DNA from 2 places in the Actinopolymorpha singaporensis genome. Region 2 is predicted to be linked to the other one. Evidence: riboswitches for the same ligand, from Rfam matches in the RefSeq annotation. Region 2 holds a riboswitch; the other holds the start of a gene.

Region 1 (3,401 bases), 240 kb from region 2:
GGGCCCGCGATCACCTGCCCGGCGGTCGTCGGCAGGCATCGCCGGCGCCAGTAACCGGCTGCGGCCTCGCGCAACGCGGGAAGGCCGGTGACCGGTCCGTATCCACCGGAGGACCCGCTCGCCGCGGCCACCCTCAGCGCCGCCACGAGGTCGGGATGCACCGGCAGCCCCGCCTCGCCGAACCCGAGGGGCAGGACGGGCCGCCCGGCCGCCAGCCTTTCCGCGGTGAGCTGGTTGATGGCGAGGGTCGCAGAGACGGCCATGGCGTCACTCCATCACACGTACCGCTCGTGCAGCGCGGCCAGGTCGATCCGGCCCGCGAGGTCGTCGGCGACGGCGAGGTTGGCGCGTACGACGTCCGGGTCCCGCATTCCGACCAACGCCACGTCGACGTGCGGGTTCGACAGCACGAACTGCACCAGCGCGCTCGAGTAGTCGAAGGTGTCGGCCGGGTTCACCATCGCCAGCCAGCGCTGGAACGTCCCCGACGTGGTGGTGCGCATCGTCAGCGTGCCGAGCCCGTGGCTGCGGGCCTCGAGCAGGCTGCCGAACGGCCGGGTGGGGTCGTACGGGTGCTGGAAGAGGAGGTTGTAACAAACCTGCACGGTGTCGAACCGACCGCTGCGGATCAGCCGGTAGACCGAGTCGTTGTTGTCCTCGGTGGTGAAGCCGACATGCCTGGTCAAGCCCTCAGCCTTGACGGAATGTAACCGTTCGGCTACGCCGCCGGGCGCGAGGATGGCGTCGGTCTGCTCGGTGGTGAACGAGTCGCCGTGGATCTGCAGCAGGTCGACGTGGGGCCGGCCGAGGCGTTCCAGGCTGGCCTCCAGCGACGTACGCACGTCCACGCCGTACGGCACCTTGGTGGCCACGAACAACGGGCACCCGCCGCTGGACTCGACTCCGCGCAGAGCCTGGCCGAGCACCCGTTCGCTCGCTCCGGCGCCGTAGCCCGGCGCGGTGTCGTAGTAGTTGATGCCGCCCTCCAGCGCCACCTCGATCGCCGCGAACATCGCCGCCCGGTCGCCCGCGTCGTCGGGGTCGAACCGCCCGAGGTAGTTCGTCAGGCCGAGAGTCGCCCCGCCGAAGCCGATCCGGCTGACCTTCGCTCCGGTCCCGCCGAGAGTGGTGTACTCCATCGCCGCCTCGCTTACCGTCCGCTCGTTCGGTGTCCCGGTTCCCCCGGCTGATCCGTCCGGCCGACCCGTCGAACCGGCCCGCTCGTGATCATGTGCCATTCTGGTCGCCGGCGACAGGGAGGAACCCGGTGCGAATCCGGGGCGGTCCCGCCACTGTCACCAGGAAGCGACCTCTCCACGCAGGAGCATCCGCACAGGAGGCTCTCCGCGTAGCCGCCACTGCCGCGCGAGCGCGGTGGGAAGGCCGGAGCGGACGCGACGATCTGGGAGCCAGGACACTCCGGTCGCCGGTACGACCATCCAGGGCGCGGACTCCTGTGGAGGTACAACTCGTGGCTGCCGTGAACTCTGCCGGGAACACCGCCGGCTCGGTGCTGGACCGTACGCTGCGCGCCGTCGGTCCGCCGGACGCCGAAGCTGTCGCCAGAGCCCGCGCCCGGCACGACGCGCTGGCCAAGCCGCGCGGCGCGCTCGGTGTCGTGGAGGACCTCGGCGCGCAGCTGGCCGGGCTCGCCGGAACCTGCCCGCCGCCGGCGCCCGAACCCGCCGGCCTGGCCGTCTTCGCCGGTGACCACGGCGTCCACCGGCAGGGGGTCTCGCCGTGGCCGCAGGAGATCACCGCCGCGATGGTGTCGACCTTCCTGTCCGGCGGCGCGGTCGTCAACGCCCTCGCCCGGCAGGCGGGTGCCCGGGTGCTGGTGGTCGACGTCGGGGTCGCGGCCGACCTTCCGCCGGCGCCGGGGCTGCTGGACCGCAAGGTGCGCGCGGGCACCGACGACCTCAGCGAGCGGCCCGCGATGAGCCGGGGCGAGGCGGTGGCGGCGGTCGAGGTCGGCATCGAGGTCGCCGACGACCTGGTGGCCCGCGGCTGCCGGTGCCTGCTGACCGGCGACATGGGCATCGCCAACACCACTCCCGCGGCGGCCCTGGTCGCGGCGTTCACCGGAGGTAAGCCGGAGCAGGTGACCGGCCGCGGCACCGGAATCGACGACGCCACCTGGGCCGGCAAGGTCGCCGTCGTCGGCCGGGCCCTCGACCTGCACCGCCCCGACGCGGCGGACCCACTCGGCGTCCTCGCCGCGCTCGGCGGCCTCGAACACGCCGCGACCGTCGGCTTCCTGCTGGGGGCGGCCGCCGCCCGGATTCCGGTGGTACTGGACGGCATCGCGGCCGGCGCGGCCGCCCTGGTGGCCCGGGCGCTCGCACCCGAGGCGGTGGGCGCGTTCGTCGCCGGGCACGTGTCCGCGGAGCCGGCCGCGCGGCTGGCGCTGACGGCGCTGGGACTGCGTCCCGTCCTCGACCTCGACCTGCGGCTCGGCGAAGGGTCCGGCGCCGTCCTCGCGCTGCCGGTGATACGGGCCGCGGCCGCCGTCCTGACCGAGGTCGCCACGCTGGACGAGGTCGCCACGCTGGACGACGTCGCCACGCTGGACGACGTCGCCACGCTGGACGACGTTGCCGCCGGCGGAGCGGACGGCCGGCGCGCCCGGCGACCGCGGCGGATCCTGGTACTGGGAGGTGCACGGTCGGGCAAGTCCACGACCGCCGAACGGCTTGCCGGAGAGGCCGGGACGGGTCCTGTCACCTACCTCGCCACGGGACCGCGGCCCACCGCCGACGATCCCGAGTGGGCCGAGCGCGTACGCACGCACCGTGAACGCCGCCCGCCGGACTGGACCACCGTGGAGACCGCCGACCTGGTGACCCACCTGAAGGCCGACGAGCCCGAACGCACGGAGCCGTTGCTGATCGACTGCCTGTCCACCTGGCTCACCCGGATGATGGACGAGGCGGGCTGCTTCGGCACCGAGCACCACTCCCCCGCACAGGAGCCGGTCACGGCACAGGACCCGGCCGCCGCGCTGGCGGCCGAGGTCGACGCGCTGGTCGCAGCGTGGGAGTCGACGAGCCGTACGGTCGTCGCGGTCAGCAACGAGGTCGGCGGCGGGGTCGTGCCCGCGACCACCTCCGGGCGGCTCTTCCGCGACGAACTCGGCGTACTCAACGCCCGGATCGCCGCCGCGTCCGACGAGGTGTGGCTGCTCACCGCCGGCATCCCCCAGCGGCTGCGATGAGCGGCCCGACGAGCGCCGCCCTCGGCGAGAAGGCGGCGAAAGGACGCGGCCTGGCGCTGGCGGTGACGATGGTCACCGCCGTGCCGGTGCCGGGCCGTTGGGCCGCGGCGTCGGTGGACCGCGACACCGCGGGCCGGGCGGTGTGCTGGCTGCCGTTCGTCGGCGCTGTCCTCGGCGCGGTCGCCGG
Region 2 (3,401 bases):
CTCGCCGACGACCCGGGTCGCGTGCTTCTGCTGCGGCGTTCGCTCGACGTTCTCGCCGCTGATCGGAGCCGGCCCGTGCTGCGCGACTTCGCCGAGGACGTGCGCCACGGCCGGATGGGGTTGGCCGAGGCCGCGTTCTCCTCCGCCTACACGGAGGAGTTCACGACCCACGTACGCGGCTTCCTCGACTGGTACGCACGGCTCTCTGACGACGAGCGGGCCGCGCAGGCCGCAGCGGGCAAGGCCTACCTGGACGCGCTCCTCGAGGACGACGGCCTCGAGGAGGCCTCATGACGTTCGGTCCGGTGACCGGCTCACCACTCGGCCAGCGAGCCGTCGTCGCGCCGGAACGTCGGAGTACGCCACCGGTGGCCCACCTCGGCTGCCCGCGCGACCTCCTTCTCGTCCACCTCGATACCGAGCCCCGGGCCGGTGGGCCGGGTGACGTAGCCGTCGGCGAACCCGAAGACCGACGTGTCCACGAGGTAGTCGAGGAGGTCCGAGCCCTCGTTGTAGTGGATACCGAGGCTCTGCTCCTGGATCAGCGCGTTGGGGCTGGCGAAGTCGACCTGGAGCGAGGCGGCCAGTGCGATCGGCCCGAGCGGACAGTGCGGCGCGAGCGCGACGTCGTACACCTCCGCCTGTGCGGCGATCCGGCGAACCTCGGAGATGCCGCCCGCGTGGGAGAGGTCCGGTTGCGCGATCGCGATGCCGGCGGACAGGACGTCCTTGAAGTCCCAGCGGGAGTACAACCGCTCCCCGGTGGCGATCGGGATCGACGTGGACGAACAGATCTGTCCGATCTGGTCGGTCAGCTCCGGGACGAGCGGCTCCTCCACGAAGAACGGCAGGTAGGGCTCGAGGAGCGGCAGGGTCCGCCGGGCCATCGCCACCGTGAATCGACCGTGGAAGTCGATGGCGATGTCGAAGTCGGGCCCGCAGGCCTCCCGGATCGCCGCCACCCGGTCGACCAGGGCGAGGCACTGCGCGGCGGTGTCCACCCGGCGCAGCTCCCCGCCGCCGTTCATCTTGATCGCGGTGAAGCCCTGGTCCTGCATGTTCTTCGCGGCGTCGGCAACGACGTCCGGCCGGTCACCGCCGATCCAGCCGTAGACCCGCATCCGGTCGCGGACGTGACCGCCGAGCAGTTGGTAGACCGGCACACCGTGCACCTTGCCGGCGATGTCCCACAGTGCCTGGTCGATCCCGGCGACCGCACTGGAGAGCACCGGGCCGCCGCGGTAGAAGTTGCCCTTGCTGAGCACCTGCCAGTGCTCCTCGATGCGCAGCGGGTCCTGGCCGACGAGATAGTCGGCCGCCTCGTCCACCGCCGCCGCGACGGTGTGCGCACGCCCCTCGACGATCGGCTCGCCCCAGCCCGTCACGCCCTCGTCGGTGTCGATTCGCAGGAAGCACCACCGGGGCGCCACGAGATAGGTCGTCAGGCCGGTGATCTTCACCCGCGGACTCCTTCCACACGTTCGCCGGCGCTACGGACCACGGCCCGGACAGGGACCCGCTTCGTCGTCGCGCACATCCGCGACGACGCTACCGGAGACCCGCCCGCCGCGGACCTTGCCCGGCCCACCGCGACCGGACCCGGCCCACCGGCGGGGTGCGCGGCACCCGGGGCCGAAGGAGGCTAAGGTCGGCGGTGCGGTTGGTTCACCGGTTCGCTCGCTCGGGCCGGTGAGGCAAGAGGGAACCCGGTGTGAGTCCGGGACTGCCCCGCAGCGGTGAGTGGGAACGACCGCCGTGAAATCGCACTGGGCGGCATCATCAGCCACCTGGGAAGCGACGGCCAGTAGGAAACACCGGTGACGAACTACCGGTGACGCCCACGAGTCCGAAGACCTGCCATCCGTGCGTGGGCCGCCCGGCCCGCGGTGGTCCGTGGCCTCGTGGGAAGGCGTTCGGGCGACCGGCGCATGCCGCCGTCGTTCGACCTGGTCCTCCCTCGTCCGCCCCGGGCCGTCCGAGTTCCCGAGGGAAGGACTCCATGGAAACCGTGCGTACGACCGTCCTCGGCTACCCCCGCATCGGGGCGCGCCGTGAGCTCAAGCGGGCCACCGAGGACTACTGGGCCGGCCGGACCGACGCCGCGGCGTTGCACCAGGCCGCCGCCGCGCTGCGCCGCGATACGTGGGAAACCCTGCGCGACGCCGGGGTCGATCTCATACCGTCGCACACGTTCTCGTTCTACGACCACGTGCTCGACCACGCCGAGTTGTTCGGCGCCGTCCCGCACCGGTTCGCCGGGCTTGACGGGCTCGACCGGTACTTCGCCATGGCCCGCGGCACCGAGGGCGTGGCACCGCTGGAGATGACGAAGTGGTTCGACACCAACTACCACTACCTCGTCCCCGAACTCGGGCCGGACACCACGTTCCGCACCGCCGGCGCACGGTCCCGGCCGGTCACGGAGTACCACGAGGCGGCCGCGCTCGGGATCACCACCCGGCCGGTCCTGCTCGGTCCGCTGAGCTTCCTTCTCCTGTCGAAACCCGCGGTCGACGCGCCGAAGGAATTCCGCCCGCTCGACCTGCTCGACCCGCTGCTGGACGCCTACGTCGGACTGCTGGACGGCCTGGCCGACGCGGGCGTGGAGTGGGTGCAGGTGGACGAGCCCGTCCTCGCCGCCGACCGCAACTCCGCCGAACTGGCTGCACTGAGGACGGCGTACGAGCGCCTGGGATCCCTTGCTCACCGGCCGAAGCTGATGGTGGCGACGTACTTCGGCCCGATCGGCCCGGCCCTGCCCGTCCTGGCAGGCACCGAGGTGGACGGGCTCGCGCTCGACCTCGTGGCCGGAGCCGCCGACTTCGACCGGATCGCCGCCGCCGGGCTCGGTGACCGCACCGTGGTGGCCGGTCTCGTCGACGGCCGCAACGTCTGGCGTACCGACCTGTCCCGGGCCATGTCGGTCGCGGCCTCCCTGCTCGGCTCCGTCGGGGACCTGGTGGTCGGCACCTCCTGCTCGCTGCTGCACGTTCCGCTCGACCTCACCCTGGAACCCGACCTGCCGGGCGGACTGCGTGGCCGGCTCGCCTTCGCCCGGCAGAAGGTCGACGAGGTGGTCCTGCTGGGCCGTGCCCTACGCGAGGGTCACCAGGCGGTCGAACGCGAACTCGCCGCCGCCTCGGCCAACGACGGCACCGCCGCGGACACGGTGGACGGCCGGGTCCGGGCCCGGCTGGCCAGCCTGGGTACGGGCACGGCCCGGCGTGACTACGCCGAACGCGCCCGCCTGCAAGCCGCGACCGGCGCGCTGCCTCCGTTGCCGACGACGACGATCGGCTCGTTCCCGCAGACAGCGCGGATCCGACGGGCGCGGGCCGACCTGCGCGCCGGCCGGATCGACCAGGCCACCTACGACACCCGGATGCGGAGTGAGATCGACG

Evidence for each region. Region 2 has a riboswitch for cobalamin ahead of metE (5-methyltetrahydropteroyltriglutamate--homocysteine S-methyltransferase). Riboswitches for the same ligand answer to the same signal wherever they lie in the genome.
Region 1: linked by a shared signal. The riboswitch ahead of cobT (nicotinate-nucleotide--dimethylbenzimidazole phosphoribosyltransferase) and the one ahead of metE (5-methyltetrahydropteroyltriglutamate--homocysteine S-methyltransferase) in region 2 are both predicted to bind cobalamin.

The regions. Positions count from the first base shown of each region.
Region 1 is NZ_LT629732.1:2,886,988-2,890,388, reverse strand. It holds gene BLU27_RS13135 (pyridoxal phosphate-dependent aminotransferase) at 1-263, opposite strand, end outside; gene BLU27_RS13130 (aldo/keto reductase) at 276-1,139, opposite strand; cobalamin riboswitch at 1,258-1,420, shown strand; gene cobT (nicotinate-nucleotide--dimethylbenzimidazole phosphoribosyltransferase) at 1,472-3,214, shown strand; gene BLU27_RS13120 (adenosylcobinamide-GDP ribazoletransferase) at 3,211-3,401, shown strand, end outside.
Region 2 is NZ_LT629732.1:3,125,525-3,128,925, reverse strand. It holds gene BLU27_RS14240 (hypothetical protein) at 1-294, shown strand, start outside; gene dgoD (galactonate dehydratase) at 315-1,460, opposite strand; cobalamin riboswitch at 1,645-1,876, shown strand; gene metE (5-methyltetrahydropteroyltriglutamate--homocysteine S-methyltransferase) at 2,000-3,401, shown strand, end outside.